3 regions of the Streptomyces sp. NPDC041205 genome follow, and region 3 is predicted to be linked to each of the others. Evidence: riboswitches for the same ligand, from Rfam matches in the RefSeq annotation. Region 3 holds a riboswitch; each other region holds the start of a gene.
What was found. A riboswitch is a leader RNA that binds a small molecule or an ion and turns the genes downstream of it on or off. The one in region 3 is predicted to bind cyclic di-AMP.
Positions count from the first base shown of each region.

Region 1: another riboswitch for cyclic di-AMP. It lies ahead of ACZ6BG_RS15035 (C40 family peptidase); the one in region 3 lies ahead of ACZ6BG_RS24630 (transglycosylase family protein).
Region 2: another riboswitch for cyclic di-AMP. It lies ahead of ACZ6BG_RS35975 (M23 family metallopeptidase); the one in region 3 lies ahead of ACZ6BG_RS24630 (transglycosylase family protein).

Region 1 covers NZ_JBVIZH010000003.1:182,078-187,997, reverse strand. Annotated here, with positions in the region: gene ACZ6BG_RS15045 (ATP-dependent Clp protease proteolytic subunit) at 1-450, shown strand, start outside; gene ACZ6BG_RS15040 (hypothetical protein) at 458-787, shown strand; cyclic di-AMP (ydaO/yuaA leader) riboswitch at 1,375-1,544, shown strand; gene ACZ6BG_RS15035 (C40 family peptidase) at 1,548-2,021, shown strand; gene ACZ6BG_RS15030 (DUF6328 family protein) at 2,125-2,688, shown strand; gene ACZ6BG_RS15025 (LysE family translocator) at 2,681-3,382, opposite strand; gene ACZ6BG_RS15020 (LysR family transcriptional regulator) at 3,561-4,472, shown strand; gene ACZ6BG_RS15015 (ATP-binding protein) at 4,551-4,982, opposite strand; gene ACZ6BG_RS15010 (helix-turn-helix domain-containing protein) at 5,245-5,920, shown strand, end outside.
Region 2 covers NZ_JBVIZH010000013.1:54,846-60,765, reverse strand. Annotated here, with positions in the region: gene ACZ6BG_RS35985 (M16 family metallopeptidase) at 1-429, shown strand, start outside; gene ACZ6BG_RS35980 (M16 family metallopeptidase) at 426-1,811, shown strand; cyclic di-AMP (ydaO/yuaA leader) riboswitch at 2,073-2,234, shown strand; gene ACZ6BG_RS35975 (M23 family metallopeptidase) at 2,248-3,075, shown strand; gene ACZ6BG_RS35970 (GntR family transcriptional regulator) at 3,373-4,059, shown strand; gene ACZ6BG_RS35965 (HPr family phosphocarrier protein) at 4,302-4,583, opposite strand; gene ACZ6BG_RS35960 (bifunctional acetate--CoA ligase family protein/GNAT family N-acetyltransferase) at 4,762-5,920, shown strand, end outside.
Region 3 covers NZ_JBVIZH010000005.1:480,440-486,359, forward strand. Annotated here, with positions in the region: gene ACZ6BG_RS24610 (SurA N-terminal domain-containing protein) at 1-373, shown strand, start outside; gene ACZ6BG_RS24615 (nucleoside triphosphate pyrophosphohydrolase) at 457-1,446, shown strand; gene ACZ6BG_RS24620 (cytochrome P450 family protein) at 1,675-2,925, shown strand; gene ACZ6BG_RS24625 (LysM peptidoglycan-binding domain-containing protein) at 3,093-4,169, shown strand; cyclic di-AMP (ydaO/yuaA leader) riboswitch at 4,373-4,556, shown strand; gene ACZ6BG_RS24630 (transglycosylase family protein) at 4,561-5,289, shown strand; gene eno (phosphopyruvate hydratase) at 5,689-5,920, shown strand, end outside.

The DNA.
Region 1 (5,920 bases), on a different contig from region 3:
GCGCCTGACCGGGACATCTCGCTGTACATCAACTCGCCCGGCGGCTCGTTCAGCGCGGCCACGGCGATCTACGACACCCTGCGGTTCACGACCTGCGACGTGGAAACCGTCTGCCTCGGCCAGGCCGCGTCCGCCGCCGCCGTGCTGCTCGCCGCGGGCACACCGGGGAAGCGGTCGATCCTGCCCGGCGCCCGGGTGCTGCTCCAGCAGCCCGCGCTCGCCGAGGCGTTGCGGGGCCAGCCGACCGACCTCGCCATCCAGGCCGAGGAACTGCGCCGCACCCGCGCGCTCCTGGAGGAGATGCTCGGGCGCCACACAGGGCGGGACGCCGAGCGGATCGCGGCGGCCATCGAGCGCGACACCGTCCTGGACGCCGCGGCCGCGGTGGAGTTCGGCCTGGTGGACCGGGTCGTGCCGAACCGCAGGGCCACGACCGCTACCGCCGAGTGAGGCCCGGGTGCTGCCCGAACTGCCGCCGCTGCCCGCCCTGACCCGCGCCGAGGGCGAGCTCATCGACGCCTATCTCGCGGTCGTGGACCTCGTCGGCCGCATCAATCCGGGGCGCGCGGAGCACACGTACGGCGGCCTGCGCGCCGCACAAGCCCTCGTCAGCAGGGCGACGGAGCTGCGGGACGCCCTTGCGCTGATGCACCAGCGGGGCGAGACGGAGATCCACACGGCGACGCTGGCCCGGGCGTTGCGCACGCTGGACGGCGAGCGCCGTACCGCGCGCGTGACCGTGCCGCCGCCCACGGTCGGCGAGGAGGCGCCACCGACGGGTGGCTGACCGATCCGCCCGAGGGCGGGGTGAGCGCACTTGCGAAGCGCACCCATAAACGGCGAGTTCGCCAAGCGTTTCTGCTACGAGTTGACGGGGACCGCCGAGGCCGAGCCGGCTGGTCACCCGCAGCCCCGCGCCGAGCCGCCCCTCTCCTTCACGGCCGCGCACCCGAGGTGCGCCGTCGCACCGGACGCCCGTCGGAGCGCCACGGCCGCAGCGCGTCCGCGCCGTCCGCCCGTTGAGGGTGCGACCGACACGGACGGATGTCGCGCCACTTCCGGTCCAGACCGGGGTCCGACCAGAGGTGGTAGCTCTTTCAGCGTAGGAAACACTCGCACGCGTGTGCCCCTGTAGTTGCACAACTCCCTTACGCGGCAGCCGGAACCGGACGTTCCAGCGCTGTTCGGGCAATCGTCTCCGACTGTGACCCAGGTCCCTTTCCGGCTCTGTCCACCCGAACGGGTCAGTCGTGAGGAGCCTCACATACAGCCGATTCGGCTCGGTTTTTTGGCCACTCTCGGGTGAAGATCCCTTCCGACGACAAGCCCCCGCCACAGGCGGCGGGGCGGTCCGGGTGGACGCCGAGTCCTGCCGCCACCCGGATGCCCGGTCGACATCTGTGCATCGGCAGGAGTGGAGGACCCAGCAAGGCGGACCGTCCGGGAGACCGGCCGGCCCTTGGGGTGAAGTCGCGACGCGACCGGGCATCTTCGCCTGCCCGAACCCGACAGGTCATCCTTCACAGGCGGCTGACGAAGGGTTGCGCATGACTGCGCTGAATCGTGTTCCGTCGCTGCTGACGAGGGCCGGTACCGCATCGGCACTCACGCTCGCCGCCGTGGGCGGCACCATCGTGGCACCCGGTCTGGTCTCCGAGGCCGAGGCCGCCACACACGGGACGAAGGCGCTCAAGATCGCGGCTTCCAAGAAGGGCTCCCCGTACGGCTACGGAGCCGTGGGGCCGCGCCGGTTCGACTGCTCGGGCCTCACGCTCTACTCGTACAAGCGCGTGGGCAAGAAGCTGCCGCGAACCGCCGCGCAGCAGTACAACAAGACCCGCCATGTCTCCAAGAGCAACCGCACCCGCGGCGACCTGGTGTTCTTCCACTCCGGCCGGAACGTTTACCATGTCGGCATCTACGCTGGCAAGAACAAGATCTGGCACGCCCCGAAGCGGGGCACGGTGGTACGCCTCGAGAAGATCTGGACGAACAGCGTCTCGTACGGCCGAGTCCGCTGACCTGAGTGCCCGGACGGCGGTGCCTTCGGGCAGGCACCGCCGTCCGGGCGTGACCGGGCCGACGCGAGGAGTGCTTCGCGCCGGCTCGGGATACTCGTAGTGCATGTCCGAAAACGTCCCCGACGACGGCCCCCGGTCAGCGGGCACCGCCGCGCACGACCACAGCCAAGGCCGCGACGACGGCCGCAACGAGACTCCGCTGGAGCGCGCCGACCGCAACTTCGTCGAACTGCTCCAGGAGCTGAGGGTCACTCAGACCGGTGTCCAGCTCCTCTTCGCGTTTCTGCTCACGCTCGCCTTCACCCCCCGCTTCCCCTCGCTCGACACCTTCCAGCGCGCCACGTACGTGACCACACTGCTGCTCGCCGTCCTCGCGGCCGCGCTGTTCACCGCACCCGCCGCGCTGCACCGGGGTCTGTTCGGGCGCGGCGCGAAGCCGCTCATCGTCAAGGTGTCGTCGCGGCTCGCCGGGGCCGGACTCGCCGTCCTTGCCCTGGCGCTCACCGGTTCGGTCCTGCTCGTCGTGGACGTGGCGGCGAGCCGCACCGGCGCCTTCTGCGCCGCCGCGGCCACGCTGCTGGTGTCCGGTGGCCTGTGGGGGCTGCTTCCGTGGACGGTCGCGCGACGGCAGCAACAACGCAACGGCCCCTCTGATCGGGCTACGTGAACAGCGGTTCCACGAGGAGCGCCAGGCCCAGCGCCGTGAGCGCCACCCCGGTGCCGCCCTCGATCGCCCTGGCGACGCGGGGCTCCCGCAGCCGACGGCCGAGCCGGTCCACCAGCAGCGCGACGGCCGGGAACCACAGCAGCGCGAAGGCCACGACGATCGTGGCGAGCAGCAGCGTGCGCGGCATCGCGGGGCTCCCCGCGGGCACGAACTGGGGCAGCACGCTCAGGAACGTCAGGGACGCCTTGGGGTTGAGGGCGTTGGTGAGGAAGCCCTCGCGCAGGCCACCGCCGCCACCACCGGCCACCGCCCGCACGTCCTCCCCCTCCTCTCCCGCCTCCCCCACCTCCCTCTCCTCTCCGGCGGCCGCCTCCCCGTCCGGCCTCTCCCCCGCGCCCGGCCGCCCCTCCCACCGCGTCGCCGACCGCAGCGCCCGCACCCCCAGGTACAGCACGTAGCCGCCGCCCACCATCTGCAGCGCGCGGAACAGCGCGGGCACGGCCGCGAGCACGGCCGCGACCCCGGCGACGGCGAGGGCCGTGTGCACCAGGAGCCCCGCCGCGATGCCGAGCGCGCACAGCACTCCGGCGCGGCGTGAGGCGAGCGCGTTGCGTACGACGACGGTGAAGTCGGCGCCGGGCACGGCGACCATGCCTGCGGCGACGCCGGTGAAGGCGACCAGTTGAGCGTCCATGTAGGCCACTCTGCCGCGAGTGAGCCTTCAGCAGGTATGTAAGATCTTCTGCGTCTTCCTTAAGCATCTGTTTAGGCTGAGCTGCCGGTAGGATCCGGCGGCGGTCCCGGAAGGCGGGGCGACGGCGTCCGCGTACCGCGGCAGGACCGCGGGCCACGGCCACAGGAAGAGGCACGGCATGTACGACCCGACGCGGCTCGCGGCGCTCGTGGCGGTCTCCGAAGCCGGTTCCATCACCCGCGCCGCCGAACGGCTCGGGTATACGGTGCCCGCGCTCTCCCAGCAGCTCGCCAAGCTGGAGCGGGAGGCGGGGGCGGCGCTGCTCGTGCGGCACCACCGGGGCGCGCGGCTCACCGGCGCGGGCGAGTTGCTCCTGGCGCGCGCCCGCCGTGTCCTGGACGAGATGGAGCTGGCCCGGCACGAGCTGGCGCAGCTCGTGGGGCTCTCGGGCGGACGCCTGCGGGTCGCCACGTTCACGACGGCGGGCATCCATCTGCTGCCGCCCGCCCTGACGGCGTTCCGCCGGGCGCATCCGGACGTCGAGCTGACGGTCACCGGCTACGAACCGCCGCTGGGCGTGGCCGCGGTGGCGGCGGGCGACGCCGATGTGGCCCTGACGCACACGTACGAACCCGCCGAGCTGCCCGCGCCGCCCGCGTCCGTGACCCTGGAGCCGGTCCTCGTCGAGGAGTTGGTGCTGGTGACGGCGCCGGGGCACGCGCTCACGGCGGGCACCGGGCGGCTGCCGCTCGCCGAGCTCTCCGGCCAGCCCCTGATCAGCATGGCACCGGCGCATCCGCCGCGGCAGGGCGTGGAGGCGGCGCTCGCGCGGGCGGGGGCGGCGCCCGCGGTGCTCGTCCAGACGCCGGACTACGCGCTGGTGTGCGCGATGGTCAGCGCGGGTCTCGGCGCCGCGGTGGTCCCGGAGATGGTGGCCCGCACGGCGGCGACCCCGGTCGGCGTCCGGCCGTTGGAGCCGGGTGACCTGCGGCGCACCATCTGGGTCGGTCACCGCACCGGCGAGTCGAGCCCGGCCGCGGACACGTTCCGCGCGTTGCTGCGGGGGACGTTCGGCCGCTCGGTCACCTGAGGCACCGCGTGCCCCGGCCGCCGACGGCCCCGCGTGCCTGTGCTGCCCGCGTGCCCGCGCGCCCCGCACCACAGGGCGTCAACTCTGGACCGGCACCGACCACGGCAGGGTGATCCAGACCGTCTTGCCGCCCTCCGCCGTCGGGCAGACCGAGAGTCTGCCGCCGCACTCGGCGGTGAGCCAGCGGATGATGACCATGCCGCGGCCGTTGTCCTGCTGGACGGCGGCGGGCAGGCGCCGGGGGAAGCGCGGGTGGCTGTCCGTGACGCCGATGCGCAGCCGCTCGTCGCGGTCGAGCTGCACGTCCACGGTGAAGGTCGGGGACTGGCCGAGGGTGTGCTGGACGGCGTTCGTGGCGAGTTCGGAGACGATGAGCCGCACCGTGTCGGCGACGTCGGCGTCGGCCGGCAGGCCCCACTCGGACAAGGTGTCCGCCACATACCTGCGGGCGGCTGCGACCGAGACAGGATCGCTCGGCAGAGTGACTGATACTTCCTGGAGGTCTGCCATGGCGACACTGTCCCTTTCCCACCGGGACCGGACTCCGACTCGTGGCGGAAGAACTCGAGGACAGTCCCGGAACTGGTGCTTCGCGCCAGAGTGCCACTCCTGGGCCGGTGACGCGCGGCGATCCACCGAGATGTGCATATATCTGTCGCTCGAAGCGGTGAACTCTGCGACGGCAGACCGTATTTGGGCGCAACACTGGCGCTTCCTCTACAGTCTCCCGCTGTCCCGTACGGTTGGCGCGGACGTCCGGAAGGAGACGGACATGCAGTACGGTCCCGCGGTGCGGCGCCGCAAGCTCGGCGCGGAGCTGCGCGCGCTGCGCGGACAGGCCGGACTCACCAGCGGCGAGGCGGCGGCCCGGGTCGGCTGGCACCAGTCGAAGGTGAGCCGGATCGAGACCGGGCGCTCCGGGGTGCGCGCCTCGGACGTGCGACTGCTCCTGGAGGCGTACGAGGTCGATGATCCGCAGTTGCGCGAGCTGTTGGTCGTGCTCGCGGGCGGGGAGGACGAGGCCGGGCGGCACCACTGGTGGCACGCCTACCGCGGTCTGCTGCCCCCGGCGTACCGCGACTTCATCAGTCTGGAGTCACAGGCCTGCAGGGTGCGCACGCTGGAGACCACCGTGGTCCCCGGTCTGCTGCAGACGCCGGACTACGCCCGCGCGGTGACACGTGCCGCGCTCGGCGGGCTGCCCGAGGAGCAGGTGCGGGCCCTGGTGCAGGTGCGCCTCGCGCGGCAGGACGTGCTGCGCAGCGAGCCGCCGCTGCGGCTGAGCGTGATCCTCGACGAGGCGGTGCTCCGGCGCCAGATCGGCGGTCCCGAGGTCCTCGCCGGGCAGTTGCGGCGGCTCCTGGAGGCGGCGCGCCTTCCTCAAGTACGCATCCAGGTGCTGCCGTTCGTCTCCGGCGAGCACATCGGACTCATCGGATCTTTCGTTA
Region 2 (5,920 bases), on a different contig from region 3:
GGCCTGCTGCGTCTCGCCGGCGCGCCCTCCCTCGGCTGGCTCGACGTGAAGACGTCCGGCGACGTGGAAGTCCCCGTCATCGAGGCCGCCGTCGACGAGGAGCTGGCCCGGTTCGCCGCGGAGGGCCCCACCCCGGAGGAGATGGAGCGCGCCCAGGCCCAGTTGGAGCGCGAATGGCTGGACCGGCTCGGCACGGTCGCGGGCCGCGCGGACGAACTGTGCCGGTACGCGGTCCTGTTCGGCGACCCCCAGCTCGCCCTCACCGCCGTCCAGCGTGTCCTCGACATCACCGCCGAGGAGGTCCAGGAGGTCGCCAAGGCCCGCCTGCGCCCCGACAACCGCGCGGTGCTGGTGTACGAACCCACCGGCCCCGTGGACGCGGAAGACGCCGCCGGCACCGACGAGGAAGACGAGGAGGCGGCGAAGTGACCGAGGCCGCAACGATGCAGTTCCACCCGCAGCCCCAGGCGGGCACCGCCAAGCCCTGGGCCTTCCCGGCCCCCGAGCGCGGCGCGCTCGGCAACGGCCTCACGGTGCTGCGCTGCGACCGCCCCGGCCAGCAGCTCGTCGCGGTGGAGATCCACCTCGACGCCCCCCTGGACGCCGAGCCCAAGGGCTTGGACGGCGTCGCCACGATCATGGCGAGGGCCTTCTCCGAGGGCACCGACAAGCACTCCGCGGAGGAGTTCGCCGCCGAGCTCGACCGCTGCGGCGCCACGCTCGACGCGCACGCGGACCACCCCGGCGTCCGGGTCTCCCTGGAAGTGCCCGTCTCCCGCCTGCCCAAGGCCCTCGGCCTGCTCGCCGATGCCCTGCGCGCGCCCGCGTTCGCCGACAGCGAGGTCGAGCGCCTGGTCCGCAACCGCCTGGACGAGATCCCGCACGAGGCCGCCAACCCGGCGCGCCGCGCCGCCAAGGAGCTCTCCAAGGAGCTGTTCCCGGCGTCCTCGCGCATGTCGCGCCCGCGCCAGGGCACGGAGGAGACGGTCTCCGCCATCGACTCGGCGGCCGTACGCGCCTTCTACGAAAGGCATGTCCGCCCCGCCACGGCCACCGCCGTCGTGGTCGGCGACCTCACCGGCATCGACCTGGACGCCGTCCTCGCCGACACCCTCGGCGCCTGGACCGGTGGGGCGGCCGAGCCGCGCCCGGTGCCCCCGGTGACCGCCGACGACCGCGGCCGCGTCGTTATCGTGGACCGCCCCGGCGCCGTCCAGACGCAGCTGCTCATCGGCCGCGTCGGCCCGGACCGGCACGACCGCGTGTGGTCCGCGCAGGTCCTCGGCACGTACTGCCTGGGCGGCACCCTCACCTCGCGCCTGGATCGCGTCCTGCGCGAGGAGAAGGGCTACACCTACGGAGTGCGCGCCTTCGCCCAGGTCCTTCGCTCCGCCCCGGACGGGACGGGCGCCGCGATGCTCGCCATCAGCGGCTCCGTGGACACCCCCAACACGGGCCCGGCTCTGGACGACCTCTGGAAGGTCCTGCGCACGCTCGCCGCGGAGGGCCTGACGGACCCCGAGCGCGATGTCGCCGTGCAGAACCTGGTCGGCGTCGCCCCGTTGAAGTACGAGACGGCGGCGGCCGTCGCCGCCACCCTCGCCGACCAGGTCGAGCAGCACCTGCCGGACGACTTCCAGGCGCACCTGTACCGCCAGTTGGCGCAGACGGGCACCGTGGAGGCCACCGCGGCTGTCGTGAGCGCCTTCCCCGACGACCGTCTGGTGACGGTCCTCGTGGGCGACGCCGCGCAGATCGAGGAGCCCGTCAAGGCGCTCGGCATCGGTGAAGTGACGGTGGTCACCGGCTGATTGCCGGACGGGACGGACCGAGGCCGCCGCTGACGTAAAGCTGGACATAGCGGTATCAACGCCTCGCGAGGACAAGGACCCCAGTGGCTCAGGAAGCCGCTGGGGTCCCTGCATGCCGCCATATGTCCGAATTGACATGGAGGTTGCTCGTCTGGCCTGTGGCGTGCGCTACAAAAGGCCTGATTCGTTTGTCGATTGAAAGATGAGGCGTTTAGCGTCGGTCCGGCTGTCCGTCAGGCAGTACGCCGCGTCCGCGGCACCGGACAGCCATCGCCGAGTCCCCGTACGGCGCGAGCCAGGGGAGCCGGGGACCCACACGTCCCCTGGGGTGAATCGGACCCCTTGCCGCGAGGCGAGGAGCCCGTAGGAGACCTTCCTGCTCCGAACCCGTCAGCTAACCCGGTAGGCGAGAAGGAAGGAAAGGATCAGCCGCTTCATGGCGTTCACCCGCCCGACCGGCAAGCACCGCCGTCCGAGCCGCATCTCGCGCACGACCGCCAGCGCCGCGGGCGTCGCCGCGCTCACCACCACCGGAGTCATCTCGGGCCTGGCCGCGCCGGCCCTCGCCGCCGAAGGCAGCTCCGCGGAGTACGCGCACACCGGCCTCACCCAGTCCATCTCCGTCGGCGACTCCCTGGCCGGCGAGATCGACGCCCAGGCCGCCGCGCAGAAGCACGCCGCCGCCGAGGCCGAGGCCCAGAAGAAGGCCGAGGCCGAGGCCCGGGCCCAGGCCGCGGAGGCCAAGCGCAAGGCCGCCGAGGCCAAGCGGAAGGCCGAGGCCGCCGCGAAGGCGAAGGCCCAGAAGGAGCGCGAGGCCAAGGAGCGCGCCGCCCGCGAGGCCGAGCGCAAGCGCCTTGGCTCCTACGTCTCGCCGATCGACGGCAGCTACGTCTCCACCGGCTACAAGACCGGCGGCGCCATGTGGTCCTCCGGCAGCCACACCGGCGTCGACTTCCACGCCGCGTCCGGCACCCAGGTCCAGGCGGTCGCCGCGGGCACCGTCGTCGAGGCCGGCTGGGGCGGCGCCTACGGCAACAACGTCGTGATCCGCCACAACGACGGCACGTACACGCAGTACGGCCACATGTCGTCCCTCAGCGTCACGGTCGGCCAGACGGTCACCCCGGGTCAGCAGATCGGCCTCTCCGGCTCGACCGGCAACTCCAGCGGCCCGCACCTGCACTTCGAGGCCCGCACCGGCGCGGACTACGGCTCCGACATCGACCCCGTGGCGTACCTCCGCTCGCACGGCGTCAGCGTCTGATTCCCGACGCCGACGTCCGCATCCCGACCTCATCCCGGCGTCAACGTCTGGATCCCGATGTCGGGACCCTCCCGGACGCGTGAAAGCCCCGGCTCACCCGAGCCGGGGCTTTCACGCGTATGCACGCCCCTTTGGCCAAAAGATATCCATGGATTCCGGCCTCCCGTCGGAAAACCCGGACTTCTGCAATAGAGTTCATGGCGGCAGGGTCCATGGAGTCGTTGAACGAGCGCCATTCGACGCGTCGGCCGACGCGCCGACCGACGCGTTTCGCGGGCATTAAAGCGGAGGTCCGTCATGCGCATTCCCGCGCACTCGGTATGCACGGCCATCCGGGACGACATCGTCTCCGGTGTCTACGAACGCGGCACGCGCCTCACCGAGGAACTGCTCGCCCGCCGCTACGGCGTCTCCCGCGTCCCCGTGCGCGAGGCCCTGCGCACGTTGGAGGCCGAGGGCTTCGTCGTCACCCGCAGGCACGCGGGCGCCTGCGTCGCCGAGCCCACCGAGCAGGACGCCGCCGACCTCCTGGAGATCCGCGCGCTCCTGGAGCCCCTGGCGGCCGCCCGCGCCGCCCAGCGCCGCACCGACGCCCATCTGAAGGTCCTGCGCGGGCTCGTCCGGCTCGGCAAGGAGCGCTCCCGGCGCGGCGGCACCGAGGACCTCCGCTCGCTCGACGGCTGGTTCCACGAGACGCTCACGCAGGCCTCCTCCAGCCCCGGCCTGATCACCCTGCTCACCCAGCTCCGCCACAAGATCGCCTGGATGTGCGTCACGGAGCCCCAGGCCGCCCCCGCGCAGACCTGGTCCGAGCGCGCCGCCGTGGTCGACGCCGTGGCCCGCGGCGACGCGGAGCGGGCCCGTACGCTGACCGTGCTGCACGCCGAACGGTCCGCCGCGGCACACAGGCCGCGGACCGGCCCCCGCGCCGGGCGTGTGAGGGATTCGCAACATGCCGTCAACACGGTGAGCGTCCGGAATTAACGGCGGCGCCGTATACAAAGAGAGACGTGTTCGCGGTGGCATTTTTCGCTGCCTGCATTTCGACTTTTCGACTTCAGATATGCGTCGAAATGCGCGTGCGGTGCGCGACCGAATAAGCGTCGGCGTGCGACCTCATATACGTCATGAGATGTGCCGGATACGCAAAAGGTCCGCCCTGGATTCAGGACGGACCCCTCGCGTAGTGCCGGGCGGCGTTCTCTGCGCACAGAGCGCCAGGCGTACTAGACGGTCTCGGGAAGCTCCTCGAGCCCCTCGGCGACCAGCTTCGCCAGGCGGTCGAGAGCGGCATCCGCGCCCTCGGCGTCCGAAGCGAGCACGATCTCCTCGCCGCCCTGCGCGCCCAGACCGAGCACCCCGAGCATGGAGGCGGCGTTGACCGGGTTGCCGCCGGCCTTGGCGATCGTGACGGGGACGCCGGCGGCCGTGGCCGCGCGGACGAAGATGGAGGCGGGCCGGGCATGGAGGCCCTCGGCCCAGCCGACGTTGACGCGGCGCTCAGCCATGTGTTGCTGCCCTTCCAGGTGTCTCACACTTGTCTAGACCATTATCTCATGCCGACCTGAATGCTCTTGCCGACGTCCGTCACCACCCGCCACGGACGTACGTCCCTTACCCGGTCGCCCTTCGACCACTCCTACACTGCCCCGGCCCGGGCGACCGCGCGACCCGTACCCTGGCCCCATGCAGACCCCGCCGGACCGGCACCCCTACCCCTCCCACTGGGAGGCCGACGTGGTGTTGCGGGACGGGGGCACCGCCCGGATCAGGCCCATCACCGCCAAAGACGCCGACCGCCTGGTCAGCTTCTTCGAGCAGGTCTCCGACGAGTCGAAGTACTACCGCTTCTTCGCGCCGTACCCCCGGCTGTCCGCCAAGGACGTGCACCGCTTCACCCACCACGACCACGTGGACCGCGTGGGCCTCGCGGCCACCGTGGGCGGCGAGTTCATCGCGACCGTCCGCTTCGACCGCATCGACGCCCAGGGCCGCCCCGCCTCCGCGCCCGCCGACGAGGCCGAGGTCGCCTTCCTCGTGCAGGACGCCCACCAGGGTCGTGGCGTAGCCTCCGCGCTGCTCGAACACATCGCGGCCGTCGCCCGCGAGCGCGGCATCCGCCGCTTCGCCGCCGAGGTCCTGCCCGCCAACACCAAGATGGTCAAGGTCTTCACGGACGCCGGCTATCAGCAGCAGCGCAGCTTCGAGGACGGCGTCGTACGCCTGGAACTCGACCTGGAGCCCACCGATCGCTCCCTCGCCGTCCAGCGGGCCCGCGAACAGCGCGCCGAGGCGCGCTCCGTGCAGCGCCTGCTCGCGCCCGGCTCCGTCGCCGTCATCGGAGCGGGCCGCTCCCCGGACGGCGTCGGCCGGGGCGTTCTGCGCAACGTCCTGGGCGCGGGTTTCACCGGCCGTCTGTACGCCGTGAACAGCGCCCTCCCCGAAGGGGCCACCGACATCGACGGGGTACCCGCCCACCGCTCCGTGCGGGACATCGCCGAACCCGTCGACCTGGCCGTCGTCGCCGTCCCCGCCGAACGCGTCCCCGAGGCCGTCGCCGACTGCGGCGAACACGGCGTCCAGGGGCTCGTCGTCATCTCCGCCGGATACGCCGAGAGCGGCCCCGAAGGACGCGAACGGCAGCGTGAACTCGTCCGCCAAGCACGCTCCTACGGGATGCGCATCATCGGTCCGAACGCCTTCGGAGTCATCAACACCTCTCCGGAGACCCGCCTCAACGCCTCCCTGGCGCCCGACCTCCCGCCCGCCGGACGCCTCGGCCTGTTCACCCAGTCGGGCGCCATCGGCATCGCCCTCCTGTCCCGGCTGCACCGCCGCGGCTCGG
Region 3 (5,920 bases):
GGACGCCGGGGTGGGCGTCACGCGCAAGGAGATCCAGACCATGCGCGGCCAACTGGAGAAGCAGGCGGGCGGCAGGAAGGCCCTGGAGGCGGGCTGGCTCCAGCAGTACAGCGTCGCGCCCAAGCACCTCGACGACAGCATCCGCACGGAGATCGAGGCGCAGAAGCTCGCCCGCGCCCTCGGCGCCGACATGAACGCCCAGGACGGCCAGAACGCCTTCTGGGCCACGCTGTCCAAGACCTCCAAGAAGCTCGACGTCGACCTGAACCCGCGGTACGGCACCTGGGACGTCAAGACCAGCAAGCGCGCGGACCTGCGCACGCCGTGGGTGCGGGAGGTGTCGGGCGGCGGCTCGGCGCGGGCGGAGGTCTAGCCGCCGGCGCGGGGCGGGGCCGAACCGGGACGGTGACCGGCGCCGCTGTCGGCGTCGTCAGCGCCGCCGGCACTGTCAGTGGGATGGGTTACGTTCGAGGCGTGAACGAGATCGAGACCGGCCGAGTCGTGCTGCTCACCACCAGCCACCGCGTCGCCCCCGGCCTGCTGTCCTGGACGGCCTGGCGGCTGCTGCACGACGCCGACGAGGTCCTGTGCGCCGACGCCGCGCACCCGCAGCTGCCGTATCTCCGCGAGGCGGGCGTCGAGGTCAAGCAGGCCTCGCCGACCGCCGAGGAGCTGGTGCGCGCGTGCGCAGGCGGCCGCACGGTTCTCGTGATCGCCACGGCCGAGGGCGACCGCCCGCTCACCGACGGTCTGGCGCGGCTCGCGGGCTCGGGCCGGGTCTCGATGCCGGACCTGGAGCTGCTCCCCGGTTCGTACGACCTGCCGGGCGCCCGCCTCCTCGACCTGGTCCAGGTCATGGACCGCATCCGCGTCGAATGCCCCTGGTCATCCCGCCAGACCCACCAGAGCCTCGCGAAGTACGGCATCGAGGAGGCGTACGAACTGGTCGAGGCCATCGAGGACGGCGACACGGACGAACTGCGCGAGGAGCTGGGCGACGTCCTGCTCCAGGTCGTCTTCCACGCGCGCGTCGCCGAGGAGGACGAGGACGCGCCGTTCTCCCTCGACGACGTCGCGGGCACCATCGTGGACAAGCTGATCCACCGCCACCCCCACGTCTTCGGCGACGAGACGGCGACCACCCCGGAAGAGGTCAAGGCCCACTGGCTGCGCACCAAGGCGGTGGAGAAGCAACGCGACTCCGTCACCGAGGGCATCCCCCTGGGCCAGCCCGGCCTGGCCCTGGCCGCGAAGCTGTCCTCCCGAGTCCGCGCAGCGGGCCTGGAGGTCCCCCTGCCGACAGGAGAGGGCATCGGATACGACCTCCTGGCGATGGCCCTCCGAGCAGAGTCGGAGGGCACGGACCCGGAGGCGGCGCTGAGGGCGGCGGCCCGGGCATACAGGGACGCGATCCTGACGGCGGAGGCCGACCGCCCCGGCAAGTAGCCAGCCCGCGTCGCTCACCTATCGGCCCCGGGCGGTCACCTATCGGCCCGCCCCGGCGAAGTTTTCAGCCCGTCCGGCGTTTGAGGACGAGGCCGAAGGCCGATCGGCGGCGCCCCGTCCCACCCGAAGGGGAGTCCCACCCCCGGGGTCCAGGGGCAGAGCCCCGGGACCGGAGAAGGGGCGGGACTGGGGCGCCCCGCGAGGCCCGCAGCCGGATACCGTCGACCCATGCAAGACCAGCCCCAGCCCCCCGCCCCGGACCTGTTCACGTGGGAGTTCGCGTCCAACCCCTACCCCGCGTACGCCTGGCTCCGCGACCACGCCCCCGTGCACAGGACCACTCTCCCGAGCGGAGTGGAGGCCTGGCTGGTCACCCGCTACGCCGACGCCCGGCAGGCCCTCGCCGACCAGCGGCTGTCCAAGAACCCCGCGCACCACGACGAACCCGCGCACGCGAAGGGCAAGACGGGCATCCCGGGCGAACGCAAGGCCGAGCTGATGACGCATCTGCTCAACATCGACCCACCGGACCACACCCGCCTGCGCCGCCTGGTGTCGAAGGCGTTCACACCCCGCCGGGTGGCCGAGTTCGCGCCCCGCGTGCAGGAGCTGACGGACCAGCTCATCGACGGGTTCGCAGCGAAGGGCGAAGCCGACCTCATCCACGAGTTCGCCTTCCCTCTCCCCATCTACGCGATCTGTGACCTGCTCGGCGTCCCGCGCGAGGACCAGGACGACTTCCGGGACTGGGCGGGCATGATGATCCGGCACGGCGGCGGCCCGCGCGGCGGCGTCGCACGCTCGGTCAAGAAGATGCGCGGCTATCTCGCCGACCTGATCCACCGCAAGCGCAACGACCCCGGCGACGACCTGATCTCGGGTCTCATCCGCGCCTCCGACCACGGCGAGCACCTCACGGAGAACGAGGCCGCCGCGATGGCCTTCATCCTCCTCTTCGCCGGTTTCGAGACAACGGTCAACCTCATCGGGAACGGTACGTACGCACTGCTCACCCACCCCGAGCAGCGCGCCCGGCTGCAACAGTCCCTCGCCGACGGGGACACCGGCCTCCTGGAGACCGGCGTCGAGGAACTGCTCCGCTTCGACGGGCCCGTGGAGCTGGCCACCTGGCGCTTCGCCACCGAACCGCTGTGCGTCGGCGGCCAGGACATCGCCGCGGGCGACCCCGTCCTCGTCGTCCTCGCCGCCGCCGACCGAGACCCGGCCCGCTTCCCCGACCCCGACCTCCTCGACCTGTCCCGGAGCGACAACCAGCACCTCGGATACGGCCACGGCATCCACTACTGCCTCGGCGCCCCGCTGGCCCGCCTGGAGGGCCAGACGGCGCTCGCGACGCTGCTCCGCAGGCTGCCGGACCTGCAACTCGCCGTCGATCCGGAGGAGTTGAGGTGGCGCGGCGGGCTCATCATGCGTGGCCTGCGGACCTTGCCGGTGACGTTCACGCCGCCCGGCCGCTGACGGGGGACCGGCACGTTCCTGACGTACCGTCAAGACTGTGACTTTCACGTGATCTGCGCTGCATCGACTTGTGACTGACGTTCGACTGCGGCTACGTTCACGACGGCTCGGCACCCCTTGGCACCACGTGTCGCAGCTGTTCTTGTCGTCGCTCGAAAGGCACGTGCATGCTCTCCGGCCAAGGCCGTCACCGCCGTCCCCGCCAGGCCCCGGCGATCGTCGTCGCGGCGGGCGTCACCGGATCCGCCATCGCCATCCCGCTGCTCGGCGCCACGGGCGCGCACGCGGCCGACGCCTCGACGTGGGACAAGGTCGCGGAGTGCGAGAGCGGCGGCGCCTGGAGCGCCAAGGGCGACGGGTACTACGGCGGCCTGCAGCTGACGCAGGAGACCTGGGAGAGCTACGGCGGCCTCGCGTACGCGCCGAGCGCCGACCAGGCGAGCCGCTCCCAGCAGATCGCCGTCGCCGACAAGGTCCTGGCCGACCAGGGCCCCGCCGCGTGGCCGAACTGCGGCCCGGCCGCGGGCCTCAGCAAGGGCGGCGCGGCCGCCGACGTCGACCCGGGCCTCCCGGTCGCCCCGTCGAAGCCCGCGGAGCCGTCCGGCGACGCCAAGGACTCCAAGGGCGACAAGGACGGCGAGAAGGGCGAGGGGAAGGCCGACAAGGACGCCGACGCGAAGGGCGAGGAGCGCGGCGCGGACGCCGAGGACGGCAAGTCCAAGGAGACCGGCAAGCACCGCAAGCCCGACAGCGACGGTTCGGCCGACAAGAGTGACGAACGCGACAAGGGCGGACAGAAGGGCGAGAAGGGCTCGGCGGACGAGGACGGCAAGTCCGGCGACCGCGGCACCACTTCGCCCGACGCCGAGTCCGAAGCGGGCCGTGAGCCGTCGGGCGCCGACGGCTCCGCGGAGGGCTCCGAGGACTCCTCCGGCCTCCCGTCGGGCCGCCACCGCGGCTCCAGCGCCGACGAGGCGGAGAAGGGCGGCGCGGGCTCCGCGGGCCGCCACGCGTCGCGTGGTGAAGGGCGCGACGCGCGTGACGCCCATGACCCCGCGGGCACCTACACGGTCCGCTCCGGCGACAACCTCTCGCAGATCGCCGACCGGCACGACCTTGACGGCGGCTGGTCCACCCTCTACGCCGAGAACAAGCGGACCGTGGGCGGTGACCCGGATCTCATCCTCCCCGGTCAGCGACTCGACCTGAGCGAGGAACAGGCCGCGGAGGCGGACCGGAAGTAGGCGTCGCGGAGCGGAAATTGACTGGCAGTTCGCGGTGAATGTCCGGTTTAAAGACGGTGAGAGGCAAGTGAGAGATGGGTCTCAGAAGCCCTGATCGTCTTTGAAATTCCGGTGATTGCCTGTCTACGGTCGTGACCGCTCGCCACAGCGGGCCCCGCCGGTCGGTACGCCGAATCCTGCCAACGGCCGGACGGGAACAGTCGTCGCTTCGAGCGCCGAAGGCAGGAGCGGGGGACCCAAGGTAAGCGCCGGGCCCACGCGTTGAGCGGCCAGCGGCCGCGCGACGCGCAGGACCGGCTAGGGGTGAAGTCGTACGGAAGCCGTACGGCCGGGCACTCACCCGCCCGAACCCGACAGCTCACCTCGCAGGCGTCGGTGAGGGGATCACTCCATGCTGTTTTCCGGCAAGGGCAAGCACCGTCGTCCGACCGCTGTTGACAAGGCCACCCGCGCGGCCACCGTCGTCGGTGTCACCGGCGCCGCTGTCGCCGCCCCGCTGATGGCCGCGGGCACCGCGAACGCCGCGACCGCCGACCAGTGGGACCGGGTCGCCCAGTGCGAGGCCGGCGGCAACTGGTCCATCAACACCGGCAACGGCTACTACGGCGGCCTGCAGTTCTCGGCCTCCACCTGGGCCGCGTACGGCGGCACCAAGTACGCCGCGACCGCCAACCAGGCCACCAAGGCCCAGCAGATCGAGATCGGCGAGAAGGTCCTCGCGGGCCAGGGCAAGGGTGCCTGGCCGAGCTGTGGCGTGGGCCTCACGGGCGCCGCGTACAACGGCGGCGCCGCCGAGAAGCCCCAGCAGCAGCCGCAGCAGCAGGCCAAGCCCCAGCAGCAGCCGCAGCAGCAGGCGCAGCCCCAGCAGCAGGCCAAGCCGCAGCCGAAGCCGCAGCAGGCCGCCCCGCAGACCGAGTCGAAGAAGACCGTCCAGACCCCGACCGGCAAGGTCGTGAAGAAGGGCGACGGCGAGTACAAGGTCAAGACCGGCGACACCCTCTCCAAGATCGCCGACGAGCACGACGTCAAGGGCGGCTGGCACAAGGTGTACAAGCTCAACGGCGACATCATCTCCGACGCCGACATGATCTACCCGGGCCAGCAGCTGCACCTCAGCTGAGGCCGAGCCCGGCCCGCGCCCTGTCCGGCCCGTCCGGACAGGGCCCCCGCTCCGTCCCGCGGAGCGCCCCCGTCCCCACGGGTCTCCCTCGCCCCGGTGCGCGTATCCCCCGTACGCACCGGGGCGAGGTGCTGTCCGGGGCGGCCCGGCCGGGCGCCCAGGCAACCCCGAAGTACGCCCAGGGCGAAGCTACCGGCCGGTAAGAACCTGTGGTTCCGTCCTGATTCCCAGGGAATTGGCCCGATGGCCGTCCCACGGGGCGGGCGGTCGGCTGGCCGAAGCTCCCGGGCCCGTTAGGCTCAGGAGACGCAGGGCCGATGAAGACCATGCAAGCCATGCGCAAGCCCGCGCCCCCAGTGGTGCACGCCATGCGCCCCTAGCGTCACATCCCAGAAGGAGATGCTCGTGCCGTCCATCGACGTCGTCGTAGCCCGGGAAATCCTGGACTCCCGAGGCAACCCCACGGTCGAGGTCGAGGTCGGCCTCGACGACGGGTCCACCGGCCGCGCCGCGGTTCCGTCCGGCGCCTCCACCGGCGCCTTCGAGGCCATCGAACTGCGTGACGGAGACGCCAACCGCTACGGCGGCAAGGGCGTCGAGAAGGCCGTCCTCGCCGTCATCGAGCAGATCG